4 regions of the Allobosea minatitlanensis genome follow, and region 4 is predicted to be linked to each of the others. Evidence: predicted binding sites of a transcription regulator. Region 4 holds the regulator's gene; each other region holds the start of a gene.
The links. The regulator LexA, encoded in region 4, represses DNA repair genes until DNA is damaged. The targets are predictions, from matches to a motif close to TGTTCNNNNTGTGTTCNG.
Positions count from the first base shown of each region.

Region 1: a site for LexA is predicted at 1,306-1,323, ahead of ACWH43_RS08210 (ATP-dependent helicase). Genes of this name have one in related genera too.
Region 2: a site for LexA is predicted at 2,505-2,522, ahead of ACWH43_RS14755 (putative DNA modification/repair radical SAM protein). Genes of this name have one in related genera too.
Region 3: a site for LexA is predicted at 3,692-3,709, ahead of ruvC (crossover junction endodeoxyribonuclease RuvC). Genes of this name have one in related genera too.

Region 1 is NZ_OZ224509.1:1,679,721-1,686,779, forward strand. Features, by position in the region: gene ACWH43_RS08210 (ATP-dependent helicase) at 1-1,291, opposite strand, end outside; gene ACWH43_RS08215 (hypothetical protein) at 1,424-1,798, opposite strand; gene ACWH43_RS08220 (acyl-CoA dehydrogenase family protein) at 1,863-3,533, shown strand; gene msrB (peptide-methionine (R)-S-oxide reductase MsrB) at 3,546-3,986, opposite strand; gene ACWH43_RS08230 (DUF3419 family protein) at 4,178-5,431, shown strand; gene ACWH43_RS08235 (class I SAM-dependent methyltransferase) at 5,428-6,096, shown strand; gene ACWH43_RS08240 (potassium channel family protein) at 6,244-7,041, shown strand; gene ACWH43_RS08245 (thioesterase family protein) at 7,058-7,059, opposite strand, start outside.
Region 2 is NZ_OZ224509.1:3,003,935-3,010,993, forward strand. Features, by position in the region: gene ACWH43_RS14750 (UdgX family uracil-DNA binding protein) at 1-1,274, opposite strand, end outside; gene ACWH43_RS14755 (putative DNA modification/repair radical SAM protein) at 1,271-2,500, opposite strand; gene ACWH43_RS14760 (ABC transporter ATP-binding protein) at 2,605-4,359, opposite strand; gene ACWH43_RS14765 (ATP-binding cassette domain-containing protein) at 4,383-5,246, opposite strand; gene ACWH43_RS14770 (ABC transporter ATP-binding protein) at 5,590-6,627, shown strand; gene ACWH43_RS14775 (ABC transporter substrate-binding protein) at 6,682-7,059, shown strand, end outside.
Region 3 is NZ_OZ224509.1:1,182,038-1,189,096, reverse strand. Features, by position in the region: gene ybgF (tol-pal system protein YbgF) at 1-38, opposite strand, end outside; RNA gene ssrS (6S RNA) at 206-363, shown strand; gene ACWH43_RS05675 (5-formyltetrahydrofolate cyclo-ligase) at 370-957, shown strand; gene ACWH43_RS05670 (TIGR00282 family metallophosphoesterase) at 1,012-1,836, shown strand; gene ACWH43_RS05665 (YebC/PmpR family DNA-binding transcriptional regulator) at 1,938-2,684, shown strand; gene ACWH43_RS05660 (sulfite exporter TauE/SafE family protein) at 2,797-3,612, opposite strand; gene ruvC (crossover junction endodeoxyribonuclease RuvC) at 3,730-4,245, shown strand; gene ruvA (Holliday junction branch migration protein RuvA) at 4,415-5,032, shown strand; gene ACWH43_RS05645 (GNAT family N-acetyltransferase) at 5,029-5,529, shown strand; gene ruvB (Holliday junction branch migration DNA helicase RuvB) at 5,553-6,575, shown strand; one part of gene ACWH43_RS05635 (IS5 family transposase) at 6,589-7,022, opposite strand; one part of gene ACWH43_RS05635 (IS5 family transposase) at 7,022-7,059, opposite strand, start outside.
Region 4 is NZ_OZ224509.1:2,535,165-2,542,223, forward strand. Features, by position in the region: gene trpD (anthranilate phosphoribosyltransferase) at 16-1,029, shown strand; gene trpC (indole-3-glycerol phosphate synthase TrpC) at 1,041-1,853, shown strand; gene moaC (cyclic pyranopterin monophosphate synthase MoaC) at 1,850-2,335, shown strand; gene ACWH43_RS12575 (molybdopterin molybdotransferase MoeA) at 2,388-3,599, shown strand; gene lexA (transcriptional repressor LexA) at 3,693-4,403, shown strand; gene ACWH43_RS12585 (ComEC/Rec2 family competence protein) at 4,623-6,827, opposite strand.

The DNA of each region.
Region 1 (7,059 bases), 860 kb from region 4:
GGTCGTCGGTCGGCGAGACGACGCAGCGCAGATAGGCGAGCGCGTCGCGGATCTCGGCGCGCTCGTAGAAGCGCGGGCCGCCGATGACGCGATAGGGCACTCCGGCCTGGACGAAGCGCTCCTCGATCTCGCGCATCTGCGCCGAGATGCGCACCAGCACCGCGACCTCGCCGAGGTCGTGGCCCTTGGCCTGCATCGCCTCGATCTCGTCGGAGACGAGGCGAGCCTCCTCCTGGCTGTCCCAGGCGCCGGTGATGGTGACCTTGTCGCCGGCCTCGCCCTCGGTGCGCAAGGTCTTGCCGAGGCGGCCCTCGTTGCGGGCGATCAGCTTCGAGGCGGTGGCGAGGATATGGCCGGTCGAGCGGTAGTTGCGCTCCAGCCGGATCACGGTCGCGCCCGGAAAATCGTGCTCGAAGCGCAGGATGTTGTCGACCTCGGCGCCGCGCCAGCCATAGATCGACTGGTCGTCGTCGCCGACGCAGCAGATGTTGCGCCGGCCCTGCGCCAGCAGCCTGAGCCAGAGATACTGCGCCGTGTTGGTGTCCTGATACTCGTCGACCAGGATGTAGCGGAAGCGCTCGTGATAGGTCTGGAGCACGTCCGGATAATCGCGGAACAGCGTCAGGCAATGCAGCAGCAGGTCGCCGAAATCGACGGCGTTGAGCGCCTTGAGCCGCTCCTGATAGGCGGCGTAGAGCTTGCCGCCCTTGCCATGGGCGAAGACGGCGGCCTCGCCCGCCGGCACGTCATTGGGGCTAAGGCCACGGTTCTTCCAACTATCGATGAAGCCGGCCAGCATGCGGCCGGGCCAGCGCTTCTCGTCGATGCCCTCGGCCTGGATCACCTGCTTCATCAGGCGGATCTGGTCGTCGGTGTCGAGGATGGTGAAATCGCTGCGCAGATCGAGCAATTCGGCATGGCGGCGCAGCAGCTTGGCCGAGATCGAGTGGAAGGTGCCGAGCCAGGGCATGCCCTCGGCGACCGAGCCGACGAGATGGGCGACGCGCTCCTTCATCTCGCGCGCCGCCTTGTTGGTGAAGGTGACGGCGAGGATCTGCGAGGGATAGGCGCGGCTGGTCGCGATCAGATGACCGATGCGGGTGGTCAGCACGCGGGTCTTGCCGGTGCCGGCGCCGGCGAGCACGAGAACCGGGCCCTCCGTCGCCTCGACCGCCTGGCGCTGCTCCGGGTTCAGCCCCGCGAGATAGCCGGCGGCCGGCTGCGCCGCGGCGCGCGCGGCAAGGCCGCCGGGGCGCGGCGGGGGAGCGGAAAAGGGGTCTGCGTCGGACACGGGTGCGGGCTGCTCGTGCGTGATTCGTTCTCCGGCGAATATAGGGCGTCGATGTCAGGATTGCGCCCTGCCGGAGCGATCATTTTACATCCCGTTCCACAGGGAGGTGGCGGCAGGGGCGTCGCGGGAGGTTCAACGCGCCGGGAGAAGGTACTCCAGCGCATGCGTAAAGCCGCGCGGAGCTACGGAGAGGTGGTCCTCGTCGTTGAATATCGCCGATTTCAGTTTCAAGCTCGGGTATTTCCGGCCGCGTAATGCCGCCTCCAGGGTCCGGTTGTCGGCGACCATGTCGATCGTTTGGTTGTAGCGCCGGTCGCCTTTGCGCAGCGCCTCGTACTCTCCGACGTAAAGATAAACCTTGGCCGGCAGATCGCGATTGCGCGCGGCGTAGGTCGCTTCGAGACTCAGCGCGTGGCGCTTGTCGTACCAGAGGGAGGGGCAGGCGCCGGCCGCGGCGCGGGCGGGACGTGCCGCCAGAACCCGGGCGCCAATCGGGCGGATTCGCAAAAGGCGAACGGCGGCATAGTCTGGTGGTTAACGACGGGGCGGTTCGCGGATCGGAGGGAAAGCCATGGCGGAGCCATCGCGCGGCGATCAGGTCACCAATCAGGTGCCGGTGCTGGCCGGCTACGACGCCTTCGCCGCCGATCCGGTGCTGCCCGGCATCGTCTCGGCCTTCGGCGCCGATTGGGCGCGCGGGCGGCTGCACGAGGCCGGGCGGGCGGTGGGCTCGGCGCGCGTGCAGGAGCTCGCCTCCCTCGCCAACCGCTACTCGCCGGAGCTCAGGGCGTTCGACCGCTTCGGCAACCGCATCGACGAGATCGCCTTCCATCCCGCCTGGCACGAGTTGATCGGCCTCGCCATCGGCCAGGAGACGCATGCGCTCGCCTGGAACCGGCCGGAGCCCGGCGCGCAGGTGGCCCGCGCCGCGCTGCAATATCTCTGGTACGGCGCCGAGAGCGGCATCTGCTGCCCGATCAGCATGACCTATGCCGCCGTGCCGGTTCTGAAGCAGGACGCCGCGCTGTGGGAGCAATGGGGGGCGCTCGTCACCTCCAGCCGCTACGATCCGCGGCAGGGGCCGGCGCAGCTCAAGACCGGGGCAACCGTCGGCACCGCGATGACCGAGACGCAGGGCGGCTCCGACCTGCGCCAGACCCAGACGGTGGCCGAGGACAATCGCGACGGCACCTGGTCGCTGCAAGGGCGAAAGTGGTTCTTCTCGGTGCCGCATTCGGATCTGTTCCTGACGCTGGCGCGGACGGGCGAGGACATCTCCTGCTTCGCCGTGCCGGGCTGGCTGCCATCGGGCGAGCGCAACGGCGTCGCGATCCAGCGGCTCAAGGACAAGGTCGGAAACCGCTCGAACGCCTCCTCGGAGGTCGAGTTCCGCGGCGCGATCGGCCACCTCGTCGGCGAGCCGGGCAGGGGCATCCGCACCGGGCTGTCGATGAACCACAATTCGCGGCTCGACATCGCGGCGGCCTCGTCCGGGCTGATGCGGATGGCGGTGTCGCTCGCCGCCCATCACGCCCGGCATCGGCGCGCCTTCCAGAAGGCGCTGATCGACCAGCCGATCATGCAGAACGTGCTGGCCGACCTCGCGATCGAGGCGGAGGCCGCCGCCTGGCTCGCCTTCCGGCTGTTCGCGGCGCTCGACCGGCAAGCGGCGTCCGCGAGCGAGCGGCTGCTGGCGCGGGTCGGTGCGCCGATCGCGAAATACTGGATCACGCGCCGGGCGCCTGCCGTCGTCACCGAGGCTCTGGAATGCCATGGCGGCAACGGCTTCATCGAGGAGCACCCGATCGCGCGGCTCTTCCGCGAGGCGCCGCTCAACGCGATCTGGGAAGGCTCGGGCAACGTCATCTGCCTCGACGTGCTGCGCTCGCTGGCGCGGGAGGAGGGGGTGGTCGACGTGCTGCGGGCCGAGCTGATGGCGGCTGCGGGGGCGGACCGGCGCTACGATGCCGCGCTGCGGCGGCTGGAAGGCGCATTGCCGGATCTGACGCGCAACGAGGGGCAGGCGCGGCGCTTGACGGAGCAACTGGCGCTCGCGCTGCAAGGCTCGCTGCTGCTGCGGTTCGCGCCGCCCGCGGTGGCCGACGCCTTCATCGCGACGCGGCTCGGCGATGGCTGGGCCGGGCAGTTCGGCGATCTGCCGCCGGGGGTCGATGCGGCGGCGCTGGCGCGACGGGCCGTGCCGAGCGTTCCGGGTTCGCCGCCGCGCGGCGTCCCGGAATGACGGAAGCGGGCCTCAGGCCGCTTCCGGCCTGAAATTCATCGCTTCGCCATTGATACAGTAGCGCAGGCCGGTCGGCGGCGGGCCGTCCGGGAAGACATGGCCGAGATGGCCGCCGCAATTGGCGCAATGCACCTCGACGCGGTGCATGCCGAAGCTGAAATCCTCACTGGTTCCGACCGCGCCCTCCAGCGGCTGGTCGAAGCTCGGCCAGCCGGTGCCGCTCTCGAACTTCTTGCCCGATTTGAACAACTCCTGGCCGCAGCCGGCGCAGGAGAAGGTGCCGGCGCGCTTCTCGTAGTTGAGCGCGCAGGAGCCGGCCCGTTCCGTGCCGTGGCCGCGCAGGATACGGTACTGCTCCGGCGTCAGGCGTTCGCGCCATTCGGCATCGCTGAGCTGGAAGGGAAAGCTCTCGGCCTGCTTCTTCCCGGTGCCGAACATGCGCGTTAGACCCATGGCGATCTCCTTCTCGGCGGACGGCCCGTCGGGCCATCGGCTCGCTGCGCCCAATATGGCGCTTCGGCCGCCGATTTTCAGCCCCCTTTCCGTGCGGCGCCGCGCTTCACGATGACGGCATCGCCGGTCCCGTCACCGGACCGTCACGCGACTCCTCTAGTCGGCTCGCCACCTGAAAGGGGAGGGAACCCGTGACGCAAACGGCACGCACGGTCCGGCGGGCCACCACGCTGGGCCTGAGCACGGCGGTCCAGCGCAGCCGGACGCTGTCCAGGGCCGGCCTGCTGGAATGGATGTTCACCCGCGCCTTCTCCGGGCTGGTCTATCCGCAGATCTGGGAGGACCCGGTCGTCGACATGGCGGCGCTCGCCCTTGAGCCGGACGACCATGTCGTCGCCATCGCCTCGGGCTCCTGCAACATCCTGTCCTATCTCACCGCCGCGCCGATCCGCGTCAGCGCGGTCGATCTCAACGGCGCCCATATCGCGCTCGGCCGGCTGAAGCTCGCGGCGCTGGCGCGGATGACGGATTATGCGAGCTTCCGCCGCTTCTTCGCCGCTGCCGATGCCCGCGAGAACGTCGCGTTCTACGACCGCGAGATCGCTCCCCGGCTCGATGCCGTCTCGCGCGGCTACTGGGAAGGCCGGGGCCTCGACGGCCGGCGCCGGATCAATCTCTTCGCCAGGGGCTTCTACCGCTACGGGCTGCTCGGCCGCTTCATCGGCGCCGGCCATGTGCTGGCACGGCTGCTCGGCGGCAATCCCCGCGCCATGCTGGCGGCGCGCGACCGCGCCGAACAGCGGGCGCTCTACGGGAAGCATCTCGCGCCGGTCTTCGAGCGCCGGCTGGTGCGCTGGCTGGTGCGCCAGCCGGCCTCGCTCTACGGCCTCGGCATCCCGCCGGCGCAGTACAAGGCGCTCGCCGCCGATGGCGAGGACGGCATCCTCGGCGCGCTGAAGCTCAGGCTCGAACGCCTCGCCTGCGATTTCGACCTCAAGGAGAATTATTTCGCGCAGCAGGCCTTCGGCCGCCGCTATGGCGAAGGGCCGGATGCGGCGCTGCCGCCCTATCTCCAGCCGCAGCACTTCGAGGCCGTGAAGGCGCGGGCCGGCGGGGTCGGCTATCGCCAGGGCGCGATCACCGCCTTCCTGGAGGACCAGCCGGCCAAAAGCTGCGACGCCTATGTGCTGCTCGACGCGCAGGACTGGATGAACGATGCCGAGCTGACGGCGCTGTGGTCGCAGATCACGCGCACGGCCAGGCCGGGCGCGCGGGTGATCTTCCGCACGGCGGCCGATGAACGGCTTCTGCCCGGCCGGGTGCCGGCCGCGATCCTCGACCAGTGGCGCTATGACGAGGCCAGGAGCCGCGCGCTCTGCCGGCAGGACCGCTCGGCGATCTATGGCGGCTTCCACCTCTACACGCTGCCGGGACGGGCGGCGTGAGCGGGGCCGCGGCGACAAGCTCCGCCGCCGGGCTGATGGACCGGATCTACCGGCATCAGCGCCATATCTACGATGCCAGCCGCAAGTTCTACCTGCTCGGCCGCGACCAGCTCATCGCGGGATTGCAGCCGCCGGCCGGCGCGGCGATCCTCGAGATCGGCTGCGGCACGGGGCGCAATCTCGTGAAGATCGCGCGGCGCTATCCTGCCTGCGACTGCTACGGGCTCGACGTCTCGGCCGAGATGCTGGCGACGGCGCGGGCCGCGGTGGCGCGCGCCGGGCTCGGCGACCGGATCATCCTGGCGCAGGCCGATGCGACCGGCTTCGATCCGCGGCTCCTGTTCGGGCGGCCGGGCTTCGACCGGATCGTGATCTCCTACGCCCTGTCGATGATCCCGCCCTGGCAGCCGGTGGTGGCAGAGGCGCTGCGGCGGCTCGCCCCCGGCGGTTCGCTGCATGTCGTCGATTTCGGCGACCAGTCCGGGCTGCCGGGCGCCTTCAGGCACCTGCTGGCGCGCTGGCTCGCGCTGTTCCACGTCGCGCCGCGCGAAGACCTGCCGCTGGTGATGTGCGCGCTGGCGCGGGCGGCGGGAGCGGAATGCCGGGTCGGCGCCCCTTATCGCGGCTATACGGTGCATGCCGTGGCGGAGATGCCGCCGGGCTAGGGACCGGACCGAACAGCGCATGCGGTCCGATCCTCCGGCTCTTTGATTGTGCGTCGGGTTTCCCCAGGAATGGCGTTCCGCTGTTCGGGTCGGCGCTCTCCAAGGCAGCCGGTGACGGCCGGCCGCGCATGCCGCTATCCTGCCGGCATGGACAAAGCCGATTTCCACCCGCCGCAAAGCCGCTTCGAGATCCTGCGCGACCGCCTGCGCCAGCTCTATCACGGCCGCACGCCGACCGCCCTGCGCTTCCAGGCGGTCACCACCATCGTCGACCTGCTGATCATCGCCTTCTTCATCGCCGCGCCGCTGCTCAAGGGCAGGCCGGCCTTCTTCTGGATCGACTATTCGATCGCGGTGCTGATGATGGTCGAGATCGGGGCGCGTCTGCTCGCCTCGACGAACATGCTGCGGCTCCTGCGCCAGCCGACCATGCTGCTCGACCTGTTCATCCTGTCGACGCTGCTGATGCCGCAATGGCTGGAGAATTTCGGCTTCCTGCGCATCCTGCGGCTGTGGTCGCTCTCCAAGAAGGGCATCGTCTGGGTGCAATTGCGCGCGACGCGCTTCAGCGAATGGGAGAACGTCATCCGCGCGCTCGGCAACATCGTGACGTTCCTCTTCGTCGTCACGGGCTTCGTCTACACCTTCTTCTTCCAGCAGGCCGGCGGGCTGGAGAGCTATGTCGAGGCGCTCTACTTCACGGTCGCGACCGTGACCACGACCGGCTTCGGCGACCTGACCTTGCCGGGCATCGCCGGAAAGCTGACCTCGATCGTCGTCATGATCGTCGGCATCACCCTGTTCGTGCGATTGGCGCAGACCCTGTTCCGCCCCAACAAGATCCTGTTTCCCTGCCCCGAATGCGCGCTGCAGCGGCACGAGCCCGACGCGGTCTACTGCAAGGCCTGCGGGCACCGGCTGAAGATACCCGACGAGGGCCTGTAAGGCGGCTGGCGGCGCCTC
Region 2 (7,059 bases), 470 kb from region 4:
CGGCGCGAAAGCGGCCGCTCGTCGCCGGTCAGGGCGAAGGCGGCGGACGCACCGAGCGCCAGCACGATCCGGGGCCGGATGAAGGCCAGCTCCAGCCCCAGCCACCAGCGGCAATGGTCGATCTCGCGGCGGTCCGGGTTCTGGTGCAGGCGCCGCTTCCCGCGCGGCACGAACTTGAAATGCTTGACGGCATTGGTCAGCCAGGCGGAGCCGGGGTCGAGACCCTGCGCGGCCATGATCTCGCGCAGCAGCCGGCCGGCGGGGCCGACGAAGGGCCGGCCGGCGAGATCTTCCCGGTCGCCCGGCTGCTCGCCGACGACCATGACCGGCGCCTGTGGGTCCCCCTCGCCCCAGACGGTCTGCGTCGCGGCTTCGCACAGCCCGCAGCGGCGGCACTGCATGGCGGCCTGCCGGGCCTGGCCGAGATCGTCCGGCCATTCGGCCGGCGCGGGCAGCCCCGCGCGATAGCGCGCCGAGACCGCCGCCGCCCCGGCACGCGGCGGGCTGGCGCTTGCCGCGCGCATGCGCTCGACCCGCCGCCCGGCATCGGCGAGCATGGCGGGGATGAGGCGGGTCTCGGGCAGGTTGCGCCAGTATTTCTTCGGCATCTCCGACCGCATCGCGGCGAGCTTCACCCGCGCCGGATTGAAGATGCTGGTGAAATAGGTGGCCCAGAGCGCCTCGGAAGCGTCGTCCGGCCAGTCGGGCCGGACCCCGCCGGCCGCGAAGGAAAGCCGGCCGTTCTCGAAGCGCGCGGTCAGCCGCGGCGTGGCGATGAGCCAGTCCATATCGGCGAAGCGCCCGACGAAGAAGGGCACGGCCGGCTCCAGCGTGTCGTGCTCCGGCTCGAACCAGGCGCCGAAGGCGCGCCGCTCCCCGCCGGAGGGAAACTCGCGGAAGCGCAGGAAGGCGTGCAGCTTGTGGATGTCGCGCCCGACGGATTTCGCCATCAGGCCGAGCCTGCGGCCGAGCGGATCGGCCTGCGACAGCGGCGCCCCATCCTGCCGGTCGAGCCGCCACAGCGCCTCGTAAAGCAGCGCGAAACGCTCGGGCGAGGCATGCCAGACGACCGCGTCGGCCAGGCGCAGAAAATCGCGGCTCACCCGCAGCCGATGCCCGCCGGGCTGCTCCGGCAGCGGCCCGCCCGCGAACAGCCCACCTCCGCCGTTCCAGTCGATCCGCTCGGGCGCGATGCGATGGCTGATCGCCAGCCGGGCCGCGGCCCGCCAGGCCGCGGCGACGCCCTGGCGCGGCAGCGTGACGACGACGTTCACAGCAGCGCCAACTGCTCCGGCGCCGGCGCGAAGCGGGCCCGCAGCGCGGCGCTGTCGGTCAGGCCGCGCGGCGACCAGCCCGGCAGGCTGACGAAGGGCTGCGCCTTCCTCATCGCCGCGCCGATGCGGACGAGATCGTCGAAGCGCAGCGCGCCGTGCCGGCGGGCGGCGATGATGCGGTCCACGGTGCGAACGCCGAAGCCCGGCACGCGCAGCAGAAGCTCGCGCGGAGCCCGGTTCACATCCAGCGGGAACCGGGCCCGGTGCTGCAACGCCCAGGCCAGCTTCGGGTCGATGTCGAGGTCGAGATGGCCCTTGCGCGCGCCCGTGGCGATCTCCTCGGCCGAAAAGCCGTAGAAGCGCATCAGCCAGTCGGCCTGGTAGAGCCGGTGCTCGCGCATCAGCGGCGGCTTGACCAGGGGAAGCGCCGCGGAGGCTTCCGGGATCGGGCTGAACGCCGAATAATAGACCCGCCGCAGGCGATAGCCGCCATAGAGCCGGGTCGCCGCGCTCAGGATGGCGACGTCGTCCGCCCCATCGGCGCCGACGATCATCTGGGTGCTCTGGCCGGCCGGCGCGAAACGCGGCGCGGCGCGGCCGGTGAAACTCCTCTCCTTCGCCGCCTCGCGCTCCAGCCGCATCTGGGCCATCGCCGCGCGGATGGTCTCCGGCCGCTTCTCGGGCGCGAAGCGGCGCAGGCTCGCATCCCGCGGCAGCTCGACATTGACCGAGAGCCGGTCGGCCCAGAGCCCCGCCTCGCGCACCAGCTCCGGCGACGCATCGGGAATCGTCTTGAGGTGGATATAGCCTTTGAAGCCGTGCCGCTCGCGCAGGGTGCGGGCGATGCGGACCATGTCGGCCATGGTCTGGTCCGGCGAGCGGATGATGCCCGAGGACAGGAAGAGCCCCTCGATATAGTTGCGCCGATAGAATTCGAGGGTGAGCGTGACCACCTCGTCGACCGAGAAGCGCGCGCGCTCGACATTGCTCGAGACGCGGTTGATGCAATAGGCGCAGTCGAAGATGCAGAAATTGGTCATCAGGATCTTCAGCAGCGAGATGCAGCGGCCGTCCGGCGTGTAGGCATGGCAGATGCCGCTGCCGCCGGAGGAGCCGATGCCGCCCTTGCGCGAATCGCGCTTCTCGCCCCCGCTCGAGGCACAGGAGGCGTCGTATTTCGCCGCATCCGAAAGGATCGCCAGCCGCTCTTTCAGTGAACGCTTCATGTAATGTTCACTATATGTTCTAATCGGCTTTTGCAACTCCGGCGAGGATCGCGCGGGATGTGGCAGGGCGGCCGCAGAAGCCGCCCCGGCCGGCGCGGACCGCGTCAGGCGACGGCGTTGCCCGGCACCGCCCCGCCATGGCCGGCCTGGGCGGCGTGGAGGCTGCGATAGCGCCCCTCCTTGCGGGCCAGGAGCTGGGCGTGGCTGCCCTGCTCGACGACGTCGCCGTTCTCGACGACGACGATGCGGTCCGCATTGGCGATGGTCGCGAGGCGATGGGCGATCACCAGCGTCGTGCGCCCCTGCGACAATTCCGCCAACGATTGCTGGATCGCCTTCTCGGTCTCGGTGTCGAGCGCCGAGGTCGCCTCGTCGAGGATCAGGATCGGCGGGTTCTTCAGGAAGATGCGGGCGATGGCGAGCCGCTGCTTCTGGCCGCCCGAGAGCTTGACGCCGCGCTCGCCGATCACGGTGTCGAGCCCATCGGGCAGCGCCGCGATGACGCCGTCGAGCCGGGCGCGCCGGGCCGCCTCGACGATCTCCTCCTCGGTCGCGTCGAGCCTTCCATAGGCGATGTTGTCGCGGATGCTGCCGGCGAAGAGGAAGACGTCCTGCTGCACGATGCCGATGTTCGAGCGCAGCGATTGCAGCGTCATGTCGCGGATGTCGATGCCGTCGATCAGGATCGCGCCGCCGGCGACCTCGTAGAAGCGCGGCAGCAGCGAGCAGATCGTGGTCTTGCCGGCGCCGGACGGGCCGACGAAGGCGACGGTCTCGCCGGCCGCGATGTCGAGGTCGAGCCCGTCGAAGATCGGCCGCTCGGCGCTGTAGCCGAAGCGCATCTCCCGATAGGCGATGTCGCCGCGCAGCCGCTCGACCGCGCGGGCACCCGGCCTGTCGGCGACGTCCGGACGGGTCGCCAGGAATTCGAGATAGCGCTGGAAGCCGGCGATGCCCTTCGGATAGGTCTCGATCACCGCGTTGATCTTGTCGACCGGGCGGAAGAAGACCCCGACCAGCAGCAGGAAGCCGACGAAGCCGCCCGCCGTCAGCTCGCCGCGCACCACGAACCAGCCGCCCGCCAGCATCACCACGACCTGCACGAAGCGCATCGAGAGATAGGACAGCGAGGTCGAGGCGGCCATCAGCTTGTAGGCGGCGAGCTTGGTGTCGCGGTAGCGGCGGTTGCTCTCGGCGAAGAGCCGGCGCTCATGCTCCTCGTTGGCGAAGGCTTGGACGACGCGGATGCCGCCGACATTCTCCTCGATGCGGGCGTTGAAATCGCCGACCCGCCCGTAGAGCGCATGCCAGTTCTGGGTCATCCGGCTGCCGTAGCGGATGGTGACGAAGGCGGTCAGCGGCACCACCAGCGCCGTGACGATGGCGAGCGGCACATGCACCCACAGCATCAGCGCGAAGGCGCCGATCAGGGTCATGATCGCGATGAACAGGTCCTCCGGCCCGTGATGCGCGACCTCGCCGATCTCCTCCAGGTCCTTGGTCAGCCGCGCCACGAGATGGCCGGTCTTCTGGTTGTCGAAGAAGCCGAAGGAGAGCTTCTGCAGATGGTCGAAGGCCCTGGCCCGCATCTCGGTCTCGATGCCGATGCCGAGCTTGTGGCCCCAATAGGTCACGACGACCTGCAGCCCCGCGCTGATCAGATAGGCGACGAAGAGCCCGGCGACGGCGAGCGCGATCAGGCCGATCTCGCCGGTCGGCAGCAGCCGGTCGATGAAGAGGGTGACCGCGACGGGGAAGGCCAGTTCGAGCAGGCCGGCAGCGACCGCGCTGCCGAAATCGAGCATGAAGAGGCCGCGATGCGGCCGGTAATAGGCGGCGAACCGCTTGATCAGATCCATATCCGTCTCCGCGGCGACCGCGCTCAGGCTGGGAGCGCGATCGGGCGCTGTGTCTGGGGGTGGGCGATCACGCTCATCGCCACGCCGTAGATGCGGGCGAGCTGCTGCGAGGTCATGATCTCGTCCGGCGCGCCGCGTGCGATCATCCTGCCGGAATGCAGCGCGACGATCTCGTCGCAGAACCGGGCCGCCATGTTGACGTCGTGCAGGACGACGACGACGCCGAGCCCCCGCTCGGCGGACAGGCGGCGCACCAGCGAGAGCACCTCGATCTGGTGGGCGATGTCGAGCGCCGAGGTCGGCTCGTCGAGCAGCAGGCATTCGGCGTCCTGCGCCACCAGCATCGCCAGCCAGGCGCGCTGGCGCTCGCCGCCCGAGAGCGTGTCGACCAGCCGCTCGGCGAACGGCTCGACATCGGTGAGCGCCATCGCCTCGGCGACCTTCTCGCGATCCTTCGCGCCGAAGCGGCCGAGCGCGCCGTGCCAGGGGTAGCGGCCGAGCGCGACCAGCTCCTTGACCAGCAGCCCCGACGAGGCCGGCGTCTGCTGCGGCAGATAGGCGACCTTGCGCGCGAAGGCCCGGCCGTTCCAGGCCTCGAGCGCCTTGCCTTCGAAGCGGACCGTGCCGCCGGTGGCCGCCTGCTGGCGGGCGAGCAGCTTGAGCAGCGTCGACTTGCCCGAACCGTTGTGCCCGATCAGCCCGACCACCCGCCGCGCCGGCAGGGTAAGGCTCAGCGGCTCCAGCAGCGTGCGGCCGGGCACGGCGAAGGTGACGCCGTCGAGATCGAACAGATCGCCTTCGCCGGCTGCGAAAGCGGCGCCTCCGGCCAGCGAAAGGGCCTTCGCCGCCAGGCTGCCCTGAGCGGGCGGAAACGCGGAAGCCTTCATCTCCATGATCGAACTCGCTTTCGGGGATCGCCGGTCTGGGCCGCTGCGGCTTCGACCTACACCGCCACGGCCCCGGGTGAAAGTAGGGTGTTCCGCCCCGGAAGCCACTTCGCGGAGCCTCGCGCCGGCGCGGGCGCCCGCGTTGCGCCTGCCGCGCTCGCGGCGGAAGCCGGCATGGCCGGCAGCCTGCGACAGACCGCCTCACCTGCCGGACGGCCGTCCGGCGCCGGGCCCGCTCTTGTCTCCGCGCCGGTTTTGCCGTCAAGCTCCGCCCCGCGAAGAGCCGGCAGCCGCACATCCTTGCGCCGGCTCAGGATAGATCTCTGGAACGGCCGGGTCGCGAATGGTTTCGGTAGAGCTCAAGGACGTGTCGAAGAGCTGGGGCGGTGCGGCCGCCGTCGACGGCATCGGCTTCACGGTGGAGGGAGGGCGGCTCGTCGCCCTGCTCGGCCCTTCCGGCTGCGGCAAGTCCACCACGCTCCGGCTGATCGCCGGGCTGGAGGACACCAGCGCCGGCACGATCGCCATCGGCGGGCGCGACGTCACCCGTGCCCCGCCCTCCAAGCGCGGCATCGCCATGGTCTTCCAGAACTACGCGCTGTTTCCGCATCTGAGCGTCGCCGAGAACATCCTGTTCGGGCTGAAGGTGCGGAAAGTGTCGCGCGCCGAGCGCGACGCCCGCCTCGCCCGCGCCGCCTCGATCCTCGGGCTGGCCAAATTGCTCGACCGCAAGCCCTCGCAGCTTTCCGGCGGGCAGCAGCAGCGCGTCGCGCTCGGCCGCGCCATCGTCGCCGAGGCGCCGGTCTGCCTGATGGACGAACCGCTCTCCAATCTCGACGCCCAGTTGCGCGTCGAGATGCGGCGCGAGATCCGCGAATTGCAGCAGCGTCTCGGCATGACCATGGTCTATGTCACGCATGACCAGGTCGAGGCGATGACGATGGCCGACCAGGTCGTGCTGATGCGCAACGGCAAGATCGAGCAGGACGCCGCGCCGGACGCCCTCTACGAGAACCCGGAGACGATCTTCGCCGCCCGCTTCGTCGGCACGCCGCCGATGAACGTGCTGCCGCTCGCTTCCGTGCAGGCGCGCGGCGGCACGCTCGCCGCGCCGCCGGGGCTCGATCCGGCCGGGCTCGCTGTCGGCATCCGCCCCGAAATGACGGAAATCGGCGAGAATGGCATCGCGGCCGAGGTGGTGACCGCCGAATATCTTGGCGCCGACACTTTGATCGAGACGCGCGTCGACGGCCATTCCTTCATCGTCAAGCGCCCCGGCAAGATCCGTGCGACGGCGGGCGAGACGGTCTACATCAGATTGTCACAGGCGGCGCTGCATTGGTTCGACCAGGCGTCGGAACGGAAGGTGGTTCGCAACTGAACCGGCCGCGAGAGTCGGACGCTCGAACCATCCCAGCAAGGGAGAGAGGACATCATGGACAGACGTGAATTCTTGGGCGGCGCGGCGGCGCTCGCAGGCGCCACGGCGCTGCCGGGCATCGCCCGCGCGCAGGGCGCCGAGCTTTCCTTCTTCTATCCGGTCGCGGTCGGCGGCCCGATCACCAAGCTGATCGACGCCTATGCCACCGGCTTCGAGAAGGACAATGCCGGCGTCAAGGTGAAGCCGATCTATGCCGGCACCTATCAGGAGACGATCGTCAAGGCGCTGACGGCGCATAAGAGCGGCACGCCGCCAGTGCTCTCGGTGCTGCTCTCGACCGACATGTTCACGCTGATCGACGAAGAGGCGATCGTGCCCTTCGACGACTTCATCAAGACCGACGAGGACAGGAAGTGGCTCGCCGGCTTCTAT
Region 3 (7,059 bases), 1.4 Mb from region 4:
GGGCGAACGAGGAAGCGGGCGAGGGAAGAGCCAGGCATCTGAGACAAGCGGTCCTTAGCTGAAACGGGAATTGTCGCGCAGGCGAGTATAACACGCGCGCACCGCGGCCAAAATATGAACAACCTCATGCGCCGTTTGCGAAATCCGGGGAACGCCGGCGAAAACGCCTCTGGCGCTTTGCCGGGCACTTCCCTACATTGGCGAAGCGGGGCTGCCTGGTGCGTGAGAGACAGCATTCCCCGGGCCCATACGACTCCCTAGGGAGCTGTCCCTGACCGGATCCATCGGAACCGGACACACGGCGCCCACCTACTTTAGTAGGTGTCCCGGGATTCAAAACTCCACGGCCGAGGTGGCTCCGCAGCCCTGATGACGACGATGCACGACACGCAGGTTACGCCCTCCCCGCGAAAGGCGGCGCTGCGCACGGCGTCGCTCGCCCGCCGCGACGCGCTGGAGATCGACGACCGGCTCGAATGGGATCCCGGGATCGCCGCGCAGGCGCTCGCCTTGCCGGCGTGGGACGGCGCCTCCGGCCCGGTCTCGGCCTATTGGCCGATGCGCTCCGAGGCCGATCCCCGCCCGATCCTCGAGGAGCTGCACCGGCGCGGCCTGCCGCTCTGCCTGCCGGCCATCGTCGCGAAGCGCATGATCTTCCGCCGCTGGGCTCCCTATGAGCCGATCGTCCCGGGCGGCTTCGGCACGCTCGTCCCGGCGCCGGACCAGCCCGAGATCGCGCCGCGCATCCTGATCGTCCCGCTCGCCGCCTTCGACCGGCGCGGCTACCGCATCGGCTACGGCAAGGGCTATTACGACCGGGCCCTCTCCGCGCTCGGCCCGACGATCAGCATCGGCATCGCCTATGCGGCGCAGGAGGTCGAGGCGGTGCCCGACGAGCCGCATGACCGGCGCCTCGACTGGATCGTCACGGAACGCGAAACCATCCGCTGCGGTTGATTCCCGCGCTCCTTCGCGCGAGGGAGAAAGCTTTACAGCTCGCGGACCGGTTTCATGCGTCTTCTCTTCCTCGGTGACATCGTCGGCCGCCCCGGCCGGATCGCGGTTCAGGAGCGCCTGCCTGCGTTGCGCGAGGCCTGGAAGCTCGACTGCGTCGTCATCAACGGCGAGAACGCGGCCGGCGGCTTCGGCATCACCGAGGCGATCTGCGACGAGATCCTCGCCGCCGGCGCCGATGTCGTCACCCTCGGCAACCATTCCTGGGACCAGCGCGAGGCGCTGGTCTTCATCGAGCGGCAGGACCGGCTGATCCGCCCGGCCAACTACCCGCCCGGCACGTCCGGCCGCGGCGCCGCCGTGATCGAAGCGCGCAACGGCGCCCGCGTCCTCGTCGTCAACGTCATGGGCCGGCTGTTCATGGACCCGCTCGACGACCCCTTCGCGGCGGTCGAGCGCGAGCTCGCCGCCTGCCCGCTCGGCGAGGTCGCCGATGCCGTCATCGTCGACGTCCATGCCGAGGCGACCAGCGAGAAGCAGGCCATGGCCTATTTCCTCGACGGCCGCGCCAGCCTCGTCGTCGGCACGCACACCCACGCGCCGACCTCCGACACGCGCATCCTGCCCGGCGGCACCGCCTTCCAGTCCGATGCCGGCATGTGCGGCGACTACGATTCCGTGCTCGGCATGCAGAAGGACGAGCCGGTGCGCCGCTTCCTCCAGAAGGTGCCGGGCGCCCGGCTGGAGCCGTCGACGGGCGAAGGCACGCTGTCGGGCGTCGCCGTCGAGATCGACGACGCGACCGGCCTGGCGAAGGCGGTCTGGGCGGTGCGCATCGGCCCGCATCTCAGCCAGGCGGTGCCGGAAGCCTGGCTGTCCTGACGCGCTCCGGCGCGCGCGGCGCTTGCGCGCGGGCGGAGGCGGCGCCTATAAGGCCGCCTTCCAGCGCTTTCCGCCGCAACCTTTGAAGGTAACGAGCTCCCATGGCCGGCCATTCACAGTTCAAGAACATCATGCACCGCAAGGGCAAGCAGGATGCGGTGCGCTCCAAGCTGTTCTCGAAACTGGCCCGCGAGATCACCGTCGCCGCCAAGATGGGCATGCCCGACATCAACATGAATCCGCGCCTGCGCATGGCGGTGCTCGCCGCGCGCGCCGAGAACATGCCCAAGGACAACATCCAGCGCGCCATCAACAAGGCGGCCGGCGGCGAGGGCGAGAACTACGACGAGGTCCGCTACGAGGGCTACGGCCCGGGCGGCGCCGCCGTCATCGTCGAGGCCCTGACCGACAACCGCAACCGCACGGCGTCCGCGGTGCGCTCCTACTTCACCAAGGCGGGCGGCGCGCTCGGCGAGAGCAACTCCGTCTCCTTCATGTTCAACCGCGTCGGCGAGATCGCCTATCCGCCCGAAGCGGGCGACGCCGACACGGTGATGGAAGCGGCGATCGAGGCCGGCGCCGACGACGTGATCTCGGACGAGAACGGCCACACCATCCTCTGCGCCTTCGACAGCCTGAACGAGGTTTCCAAGGCGCTGGAAGCGTCGCTCGGCGCCCCGGCCTCGGCCAAGCCCGTCTGGCGGCCGACCACCACCGCCCCGCTCGACGAGGACAAGGCCGCCTCGATGATGCGGTTGATGGAGGCGCTCGACAACGACGACGACGTCCAGAACGTCTTCGCCAATTTCGAGATCGCCGACGAGATCATGGCCAAGCTCAGCGCCTGATTGCAGCCGCTTCCAGCATTGCGAGCCAAGCGAGGCAATCCAGGGGGCGTAGAGCTCTGCCGCCCCCGGATCGCTTCGTCGCTTCGCGCCTCGCAATGAGGGCGGGAAACACTCACCGCCCCAGCAGCCCGTCCCAGAGCGGCAGGCTGCTCAGCGCGCTGAGGAAGATCAGCAGATAGGCGCCGCGCCGGAAGCTCGCCTCCGAGGCGAGCCGGAAGCCATGCGTGCCGGCCCAGAGCCCCGCGCCGTAGATCGCGAAGAGCGGCACTGCCATCGCCAGCCCGCTTGGCGTCAGGATGCCCTTCCACCACAGGATCGCGCCACCGATCAGCGTCGAGACGCCGAAGAAGGCCTGCATGTTCGCCCGCGTCTTGTGGCGGTCGTTGCGCTGCGCGCCGAGCCAGAACACCGCGAGCGGCATGCCGCCGATCGAGGCCATGCCGTTGCACAGCCCCGAGAGCGCGCCGACCCCGAGCGAGAGCGCCACGCCCGGGCGCCCGTGATAGCGCCAGCCCGAGGCCATCAGCGCCACCGCGGCGAGGACCAGCAGCGCCAGGATCCAGCGCATCGTCGCGCGGTCGAGCCAGGTCAGCAGCCAGATCCCGGCCGGCAGCGCCAGCGTCGCCGTCAGCAGCAGCGGCAGGATCTCGCTCCATTCCGCCCGCCTGGCGCTGCGCGCCGCGATCGGCAGGGCGAAGGGCAGGTCGATGAACCAGATCAGCCCCAGCGCCGCGACCGGCCCGAGCACCACCGAGGCCAGCGGCATGAACACCATGGCGAAGCCGAAGCCGGTGAAGCCGCGCACCAGCCCGCCGATCAGCGTCGCTCCCAGCAGCACGGCGATCGCGTCGGCCGTGAGGCCCGGCATGAAGGCGGAAAGGCTGAGCGGCATGGTCCCGGCGCGGCGAAAGCTGATCCGGCGCAGCATGCCCGCAGCCCCGCGACAAGAACAGCCTTCCTTTTCGATGGCGCCGATGAGGGGAATTCATCTCCGCCGCGGTTCCGCGCGGGACAAATCCGAAACATCCGCTAGGTTGAGCGCGTCATGGCACCCGCGATTCGCATCCTCGGCATCGACCCCGGCCTTCGGAAGACCGGCTGGGGCGTCATCGTCTCGGAAGGCAGCAAGCTCTCCTTCCTCGCCTGCGGCTGCGTCGAGAGCGCCGGCGGCCTCTCGCTCGGCGAGCGCCTGCGCCAGCTCCATGAGGGGATCGGCAAGGTGATCTGCGCCTATGAGCCGCATGAGGCGGCCGTCGAGGAGACCTTCGTCAACCGCGACCCGCAATCGGCGCTGAAGCTCGGCCAGGCCCGCGGCATCGCCCTGGTGGTGCCGTCGCTGGCGGGGCTGAGCGTCGCGGAATACGCCGCGAACCTGGTCAAGAAGACGGTGGTCGGCGTCGGCCACGCCGACAAGAAGCAGATCCAGGCGATGATCCGCGTATTGCTGCCCCGGGCCGAGGCGACCTCCGCCGATGCGGCCGATGCGCTGGCGGTCGCGATCTGCCATGCCCAGCATCGCGGCATGAGGGCGCTGGTCGCGCAGATGCGCGCGGCGGGCTGACGGGGCGATGCGCGACAGCCGACCCTCGCGAAATTGCGGTGATCCTACACATGGACAGGCCGTCCCGGACGGATCGAAGCGGAGATCCGGGATCCATGCCTGACCCTATTTCGGCTGCGCTCCGGCATGGATCCCGGGTCACGCCCGGGACGACAGGGGAAGATTGTCGATGATCGGCAAGCTCAAGGGAGTGATCGACTCCTATGGCGAGGACCACGTCATCATCGACGTGCAGGGGGTCGGCTATGTCGTGCAGTGCTCGGCGCGCACGCTCCAGCGCCTGCCCAAGCCCGGCGAGGCCGCGGCGCTCTCGATCGAGACCCATGTCCGCGAGGATGCGATCCGTCTTTACGGCTTCCTGTCCGATGTCGAGCGCGACTGGTTCCGGCTGATGCAGGTGGTGCAGGGCGTCGGCGCCAAGGTGGCGCTCGCCATCCTCTCGACGCTCGACCCCGGCGGGCTCGCCACCGCCATCGCCACCAACGACAAGGCGGCGATCGCGCGCGCGCCCGGCGTCGGGCCGAAGCTGGCGCAGCGCCTCTGCGCCGAGCTCAAGGACAAGGCGCCGGCCTTCGGCCATGTCGATCCCAGCCTCGCCCAGCTCTCCGGCGCGCTGGAAGACAGAAAGCTGCCCCAGCCCGTGGCCGACGCCATCTCGGCGCTCGCCAATCTCGGCTATCCGCAGGCGCAGGCGGTCGCGGCCGTCGCCGCGGCGGCCAAGGCGGCGGGCGACGGCGCCGGCACGGCCCAGCTCATCAGGCTCGGCCTCAAGGAACTGTCGAAATGAGCCCCGCCGGCAGCACGCCGGACGACCTCGAGCTGCGCGTCGTCACCGACAAGGGCGAATTGCTGGAGATCATGCTGGCCGCCTGGGGCTCGCACAGCATGATGATCGGCCTGCATGTCTACGACGTCGCCGAGATCAACGCGCTCGGCCTCTACGAGCCGGGCGGACGCACCGCCGCTCTGGCGAGCTGGACCCTCCGCGGCGACACCGCCTATCTCTGCGCCCTGCATTCGCTCAGGCCCGGCGAAGGCGTGGCGATCCGCATGCTCGACGCCGTGGTCGCGGCGGCGCGGGCGGCGGGCGCGACCCGCCTCAAGGCGATGACGACCAACGACAACATGCCGGGCCTCGTCTTCTACCAGCGCCGCGGCTTCCGCCTCTCGGGGCTTTATCTGGAAGCCATCGACGCTTATCGCTCCGTGGTGCCGACCATCATCAAGACGGGATACAAGGACATTCCGATCCACGACGCCATCGAGCTGGAGATCGCGCTGTGAGCGATCCGAAACGCTCCGGACTGATGACCGCCGAGCGCCGCGACGACGACAGCGAATTGTCGCTGCGCCCGCTTTCGCTCGCCGACTTCACCGGCCAGGCGGCGGCGCGCGCGAATCTCCAGGTTTTCATCGAGGCTGCCAAAAGCCGCGGCGACGCGCTCGACCATGTCCTCTTCGTCGGCCCGCCGGGGCTGGGCAAGACGACGCTGGCGCAGATCGTGGCCCGCGAGCTCGGCGTCAATTTCCGCTCGACCTCCGGCCCGGTGATCGCCAAGGCCGGCGATCTCGCCGCCCAGCTCACCAATCTCGAGGAGCGCGACGTGCTCTTCATCGACGAGATCCACCGCCTCAACCCGGCGGTGGAGGAGATCCTCTATCCGGCGATGGAGGACTACCAGCTCGACCTGATCATCGGCGAGGGGCCGGCGGCGCGCTCGGTCAAGATCGACCTGCCCAAGTTCACCCTGGTCGGCGCCACCACCCGCGCCGGCCTGCTGACCACGCCCTTGCGCGACCGCTTCGGCATCCCGGTCCGACTGCAATTCTACACGGTCGAGGAATTGCAGGGCATCGTCGCGCGCGGCGCCCGCGTGCTCGGCGTGCCGATGTCCGAGGACGGCGCCAACGAGATCGCCCGCCGGTCGCGCGGCACGCCGCGCATCGCCGGCCGGCTGCTCCGGCGCGTGCGCGATTTCGCCATCGTCGACGCCGATCCGATCATCACCCGCCAGGTCGCCGACAAGGCGCTCTCCCTGCTCGACGTCGACGCCATCGGCCTCGACCAGATGGACCGGCGCTACCTCACCACGGTCGCGGTCAATTTCGGCGGCGGCCCGGTCGGCATCGAGACCATCGCCGCCTCGCTCTCGGAGCCGCGCGACGCGATCGAGGAGATCATCGAGCCCTTCCTGCTGCAGCAGGGCTTCATCCAGCGCACGCCGCGCGGGCGATTGCTGACGCCGCACGCCTTCCGCCATCTCGGCATGCCCGAGCCCTCGCGCGAGACGGCGCAGTTCGGGCTGTTCGGGGAAGAGGACGAGGGCTAGGTTTCGTGGACAGTTATTTGAGCCATAGGACGGTTGCGGCGAGGGTGACGACGGCGAGGTAGTGTCTGGCAGTTTTCTCGAACCGGGTGGCGACGCGGCGGAACTGTTTGAGTTTAGAGAAACAGCACTCGATCAGGTGGCGTTGGGCGTAGAGGTGCTTGTCGATCGGGTACCTGCGGGCACGCGACGGGTTGTTGGGGATCACGGCCACGGCTCCCTTGCGGGCGATGGCCTGACGCAGGCGGTCGCTGTCATAGGCGGCATCGGCCATGATGACTGCGGCAGGCAAGCCTTCGATCAGGGCATCGGCCTGTGGGGCATCTCCCTTCTGGCCGGCCGTGAGTGCGAAGCGGACCGGACAGCCGAGACCGCGCACGGCCATGTGGATTTTGGTGCTCAGGCCGCCACGGGAGCGGCCAAGAGCCTGATCTTCAGCCCCTTTTTTGCGCCCGAGGCGTGTTGATGGGCGCGGATGATGGTGGAG
Region 4 (7,059 bases):
TTCCGCAGAGTTATCATGGACGATTTCAAACCCTTCATCGCCAAGGTGGCGACCGGCGCGACGCTCTCCCGCGACGAAGCGCGCGACGCCTTCGACACCATCCTTTCGGGCGAGGTGACGAACGCGCAATCCGCCGCCTTCCTGATGGCGCTGCGCGTCCGCGGCGAGACCGTCGACGAGATCGCCGGCGCGGTCGGCGCCATGCGCGGCAAGATGCTCACCGTCAAGGCGCCGCCGGAGGCGATCGACATCGTCGGCACCGGCGGCGATTCCTCCGGCTCCTACAACGTCTCGACGCTGGCCTCGATCATCACCGCGGCCTGCGGCGTGCCGGTCGCCAAGCACGGCAACCGCGCCGCCTCCTCGCGCTCGGGCGCGGCCGACGTGCTGACCGCGCTCGGCGTCAAGGTCGGGCTCGACGCCGCCGGCACCGAGCGCTGCATCCGGGAGGCCGGCGTCGGCTTCATGTTCGCACCGGCGCATCACGCCTCGATGCGCCATGTCGCGCCGGTGCGCACCGAACTCGGCACGCGCACCATCTTCAACCTGCTCGGCCCGCTCTCCAATCCGGCCGGCGTCAAGCGCCAGCTCATCGGCGCCTTCTCCGAGACCTGGCTGGAGCCGATGGTCAAGGTGCTCGCCTCGCTGGGTTCCACCCGCGTCTGGGCGGTGCACGGCTCGGACGGGCTCGACGAGATCACCACCACCGGCCCGACCCGCGTCGTCTCGCTGGAGAACGGCAGGATCGAGAGCTTCGCGATCGACCCCGCCAATGTCGGGCTCGGCCTGGCCAGGCCGGAAGAGCTGCGCGGCGGCACGCCGGACGAGAACGCCGCCGCCTTGAACGCGGCGCTCTCGGGTGAGAAAACCGCCTTCCGCGACATCGCCGCCTTCAACGCCGCCGCGGGGCTGCTGGTCGCCGGCAAGGCGGGCGACCTGAAGGACGGCTTCGCCCAGGCGACCGCCGCCCTCGATTCCGGCAAGGCCAAGGCGGTGCTGGCGAAGCTGATCGCCGTCTCGAACGCCTGAGGAGATGGGTCGTGACCGACATTCTCGCCAGGATCGAAGCCTATAAGCGGCAGGAGATCGCCGCCGCCAAGGCGGCGGTGCCGCAAGCCGAGATCGAGAAGCGCGCCGGCGCGGCGGCCCGGCCGCGCGGCTTCGCCGACGCGCTCGCTCGCAAGATCGCGGCGGGCGAGCCGGCGCTCATCGCCGAGATCAAGAAGGCGAGCCCGTCCAAGGGCCTGATCCGGGCCGATTTCGATCCGCCGGCGCTCGCCCGCGCCTATGCGGCGGGCGGCGCGGCCTGCCTCTCGGTGCTGACCGACGCGCCCTCCTTCCAGGGCCGCCCGGATTTCCTGACGGCCGCGCGCGAGGCCTCCGGCCTGCCGGCGCTGCGCAAGGATTTCCTCTACGACCCCTATCAGGTCTACGAGGCCCGCTCCTGGGGCGCCGACTGCATCCTGATCATCATGGCCGGCGTCGACGACGCCACCGCCCGGGCGCTCAACGACACCGCGCGCGCCCTAGGCATGGACGTGCTGGTCGAGGTGCACGACGACGCCGAGCTCGACCGGGCGCTCGCCCTCGAAAGCCGGCTGCTCGGCATCAACAACCGCGACCTGCGCAGCTTCCATGTCGATCTCGCCGTGACCGAGCGGCTGGCGCCGCGCGTGCCGCGCGACCGCATCGTCATCGGCGAGAGCGGCATCTTCAGCCATGCCGACGTCCAGCGCCTCAGCAAGGCCGGGGTGAACGGCTTCCTCGTCGGCGAGAGCCTGATGCGGCAGGATGACGTCGCCGCCGCGACGCGGGCCCTGCTCACCGGCGCGGCGCGCGAGAGCGCGGCGTGAGCCGGCTCAGCCATCTCGACGCGCAGGGCCAGGCGCATATGGTCGATGTCGGCGGCAAGGCCGAGACGGCCCGCCTCGCCATCGCCGAGGGCAGCGTGGTGATGGCGCCGGAGACGGTCGCGATCGTCCGCGACGGCAACGCCAAGAAGGGCGACGTGCTCGGCACCGCGCGGCTCGCCGGCATCATGGCGGCCAAGCGCACCCATGAGCTGATCCCGCTCTGCCACCCGCTGCTGCTCGGCAAGATCGCCGTCGATCTGGCCCTGGACGAGGCCCTGCCCGGCGTGCGCGTGCGCGCCGAGGTCAGAATGAAGGGCCAGACCGGCGTCGAGATGGAGGCGCTGACCGCCGTCTCGGTCGCCTGCCTCACCGTCTACGACATGGTCAAGGCGGTCGACCGGGCGATGCGGATCGAGAATATCCGCCTGCTGCACAAGTCCGGCGGACAATCCGGCGACTACGACGCCGGCGCGGCGGGCTGAGGCCCGGCGCGCCTTCCGGCAACCCAGACGCGATCGTCAAAGGCATCCCGACATGGCCCTCACCCCGGTTCCCGTCGCGCTCAAGGCCCTGCTCGACAGCGTTCCGGGACCGACCGGCAGCGAGACCCTGCCGCTGGCGCGCTGCGCCTGGCGGGTGCTCGCCGCCGATCTCGCCGCGCTTAGGACCCAGCCGCCCTTCGCCAACTCCGCCATGGACGGCTACGCCGTCCGCGCCGGCGACATGGCAGCCGGCCGGCAACTGCGCGTCATCGGGGAATCGGCGGCCGGGCGGCGCTTCCGGGGCGGCATCGGCCCGGGCGAGGCCGTGCGCATCTTCACCGGCGCGCCGATGCCGGAGGGGGCCGACACCATCCTCATCCAGGAGAATGCCGAGGGCGTCGGCGGCGAGACGATCACGGTGCGCGTGCCGGCCGCCAAGGGCCAGTTCCTGCGGCCGGCCGGGCTCGATTTCAGCGAGGGCGACGTGCCGCTGGCGGCCGGACGCGTGCTCGACAGCGCCGCCCTCGGGCTCGCCGCCGCCATGGGCTATCCGGAGCTGCGGGTACGCCGCAAGCCGCGCGTCGCGATCCTCGCCACCGGCGACGAGCTGGTGACGCCGGGCCAGCCGACCGGGCCGGACCAGATCGTCGCCTCGAACTCCTTCTCGCTGCTGGCGCTGGTCGAGAAGGCCGGCGGCGAAGCCCTCGATCTCGGCATCGCCCGCGACGACCATGACGACCTCGCCGCCCGGATCGCCGCCGCGCGGGCGGCGGAGGCGGATGTCCTGATCACGCTGGGCGGCGCCTCGGTCGGCGACCACGACCTCGTGCAGGAGGCCCTGACGCGGGCCGGGATGAGCCTCGGCTTCTGGAAGATCGCGATGCGCCCCGGCAAGCCGATGATGACCGGGCGGCTCGGGCGCATGGTCGTGCTCGGCCTGCCGGGCAATCCCGTCTCCTCGATCGTCTGCGGCCATCTCTTCGTGCTGCCGCTGATCGAAGCCCTGCTCGGCATGCCCGAGCCCGACCGCAGTCGCGCCATCCCCGCGATTCTCGGAAAAGATATGCCGGCTAATGACGAGCGCGAGGACTATGTCCGCTCCGATCTCGCCCTGACTCCGGCGGGATGGGTCGCGACGCCGTTCGACAAGCAGGATTCCGCGATGCTCGGTACCCTCGCCCGGGCCAGGGCCCTGACGATCCGGCCGGCCCATTCGGAGCCGGCTAAGAAAGGCGAAGCCTGCCGGGTGCTGCGCCTGCGCTAGCGGCTCCTTGCGGAACACAAAGCGAACAGCTATAGTGTTCTGGCTTTGTTTCGAATCTGCACCGAACCGCCTTGGGGAGCGCCGGCGACGATCATGCTGACACGCAAGCAACACGAACTCCTGCGCTTCATCCAGGAACGCTTGCGCGAGAGCGGCGTGCCTCCTTCCTTCGACGAGATGAAGGATGCGCTCGACCTGCGCTCGAAATCCGGCATTCACCGCTTGATCATGGCTCTGGAGGAGCGCGGCTTCATCCGCCGCCTGCCCAACCGCGCACGGGCGCTCGAGGTCATCAAGATGCCGGAAGGGCTCGCCGGCCCGCAGCCGCGGCGCTTCAACCCCGCCGTCGTGCAGGGCGGCCTCGGCGCGCAGCCGAACCTTGCCAAGCCCCGCCCTGCCCCGGCCGAGGAGGATGCCCGGGCGCCGGTCTCGATCCCGGTGATGGGCCGCATCGCCGCCGGCACGCCGATCTCGGCGATCCAGAGCCGCAGCCACACGGTTTCGCTGCCGCCCGACATGCTGGGCTCGGGCGAGCATTACGCGCTGGAGGTGCGGGGCGATTCGATGGTCGAAGCCGGGATCCTCGACGGCGACACCGTCGTCATCCGCCGGCAGGACACCGCCAATACCGGCGACATCATCGTCGCCCTGATCGACGACGAGGAGGCGACGCTGAAGCGCCTGCGCCGGCGCGGCTCCTCGATCGCGCTCGAAGCCGCCAACCCGGCCTACGAGACCCGCGTCCTCGGCCCCGACCGCGTCAAGATCCAGGGCCGCCTCGTCAACCTGCTGCGGCGCTACTGAGCCGCCTATCGACCGGCGGGTCCTGACCCTATCTGCTCGGTGAACGGACCTGCCATGTCGTCCCGGGCGGAGCTGTCAGCCCGGGCGGAGCGGAGCGAAGACGGGGGATCGATTCCGGACGGCTAGGGCCTAGATCCGGATCGGGGCCGCTCGCGCGGCTTGTCCGGACTGACGGCGCGGTTCCGCGTCAAGGCGGTTCCGCGTTAAGTTGGCGCGCTCCTAGAGCGGGTCCGGGTCGCTGTCGGCCGGGCTCTCCGGCAAGGGCTGTGTCCGTGCGGCAGCCGGCTGCGCCGGAGCCGGCGGCTTGCGGCGGCTCCAGGGTCGCTCGCCGGCGCCGGCCTCCGAGGAATCGCTTCTCCAGCCGCCTGGACTGCGATGGAGCGAGGTCGCCCCGTTGCGCGACAGGGCCATGCGATCGACCAGCATCGCGGCGCAAGGCGCGCTCCACGGAATATTGGTGACGACGAGGTCGGCGCGGCGGCAGTCCTCGATGATCGCGACCCGGTCGCGCGCATAGGAGACGCTGCGCCCGTCGGCGGTGCGGGCGATGCAGGCGCGGCTGTCGCAGGCGACGCCGCCGCGCAGCCCGGCATCCTCCGGCGAACGGTCGTCGCCGTCCGAGGCGAGCCATTGCTGGACCACGAAGCGGCTCGGCCGGCCGGCGATCGCCAGGCGGCCGTCGCTGCCGCGCACGGCGATGCCGGAACCGTCGCGCTCGATCAGGATCTCCGGCCGCTCCGGCTTCGCCGCGAAGGCGACGCCGAGCACCAGCGGGATCACGGCGAGCCAGCGCAGGCCGGTGGTCCAGAGCGTGAGCCAGAGCAGCGAGACGACGAAGGCGAGCAGGACGCCGGGACCGAAGGCCGCGACGGTCACGGTCGAATGGTCGATGGTCGCGACCCCATGCGCGACCTTGAGCACGATCTCGGAGGCCAGGCCCATCAGCGCCCAGGCCGGCCAGTCCAGCCCGAAGGGATAGGCGATGACGCCGAACACCGCCGCAGGCATCACGCAGAGCGAGACGAAGGGCAGCGCCATGGCGTTGCCGAGCAGGCCGAAGGGATTGAAGGTCTGGAAGTGGAAGGCGCCGAAGGGCGCGGTCGCGGCCGTGGCCAGGATGGTGGTGACGAGGATGCCGAGCGAGGCGGTCCAGAGCGCCTGCAGCGGCCAGGGCAGGAGCGAGGGCGGCTGCGACGGGTCGCGCCGGTCCCAGCGCTCGGCGAAGGCGATCAGTGCCGCGACCGCGCCGAAGGACATCTGGAAGCTCGGCCCGAGCAGCGCGTCGGGTTCGCGCAGCAGCACGATGATCGCGGCGAGGGCGAGGTTGCGCATGCTGAGCGCCGCCCGGTCGACGAGGATCGCGCCCAGCATGACGAGCGTCATGATCAGCGAGCGCTCGGTGGCGACGTCGCTGCCGGAGAAGATGCAATAGGCCGTGGCGCCGAGCATGGCGGCCAGCGCCGCGATCTTCTTCACCGGCCAGCCGAGCGCCAGCGTCTGCGACAGGGCCAGCAGGGCCCGCACCAGCCAGAAGATCGTCCCCGCCGCCAGCACCATGTGCAGGCCGGAGATCGAGACGATGTGATAGATGCCGGCGGCGCGCAGGTCGTTATTGGTCGCCTCGGTGATCAGGCCGCGCTTGCCGGTAACGAGGGCCGCCGCCACCGCCCCGCCCTGCCCGCCGCCGACGCCGGCGATCCGTTCCGTCAGGGCGTTGCGGGCCTTGTCGATCGCGACATCGAGCGCAAGCCGCCATGGCCGCGCCTGCGGCGGCGGGCTGAGGACGATCTTGCCGGAGATGCTGCCGACGGCGCCGAGCCCGCGGAAGAAGGCGTCGCGGCCGAAATCATAGCCGCCGGCCCGCGCCGGCCCCGGCGGCGGCAGGAGCCGCGCCGTCGCGGTGATGTGGTCGCCGGGCGCGACCGTGCCGCCCCGGATGTTGACCCGCACCCGCTTCGGCCGGCTCCCGGCCGGCAGCCCGGCGATATCCGTCACCAGCAGGACCAGCCGGGCGCCTTTGTCGCGCGCCTCGACGCTTTCGACGAAGCCGCTCATCCTGCCGATGCGCGGCCGCTCCAGCATCGGCGCGGCGATGTCGGCCGTGCGCCAGACCCCGGCGGCGAAGCCGGCAAAGGCGGCCGCGAAGCCGATGCAGGTCGCGGCGAGGACAGGCCGCCTGCGCAGCATGACGGCGAGCCCCGCCGCCATCGCGAAGCCGGCGAGCGGCGCCCAGAGCGCGGGCTCCCGGTCGGCGGCGAAATAGAGCAGGATGCCGAGCCCCATCGCCACCGGCAGCCAGAGGAAGGGCCGGCGGCGCTCGATTTCCAGCGCGAGCGAGGCGGCGCCCCGACGCCCCAGCGCCCGGAAGCCCGCGGCGAGCGCCGGGCGGCCGAGAGCGAAAGGCGGCAGGCGCGCCGGCAGCATGCCGGCGACGGCCCTCGACGCCCCCCGGCGTCCCGGCGATGCGGCTTGCCTCGCCATCCCGGCTGCCATCCCCTGGCGGCCGCCTTCCGGCAGCCCTTCCCTCGGCCGGCCGGTTTCGCATTGAGCGCTTAACCGCCCGGCGAAGCCATGTTACAGGGCGCGCGCCGGTTGTCATGCCCGCTGCGGCGGATAGGGCACGCCGTTCCCCATGTCTCGCCCCGGGCGGATTCGC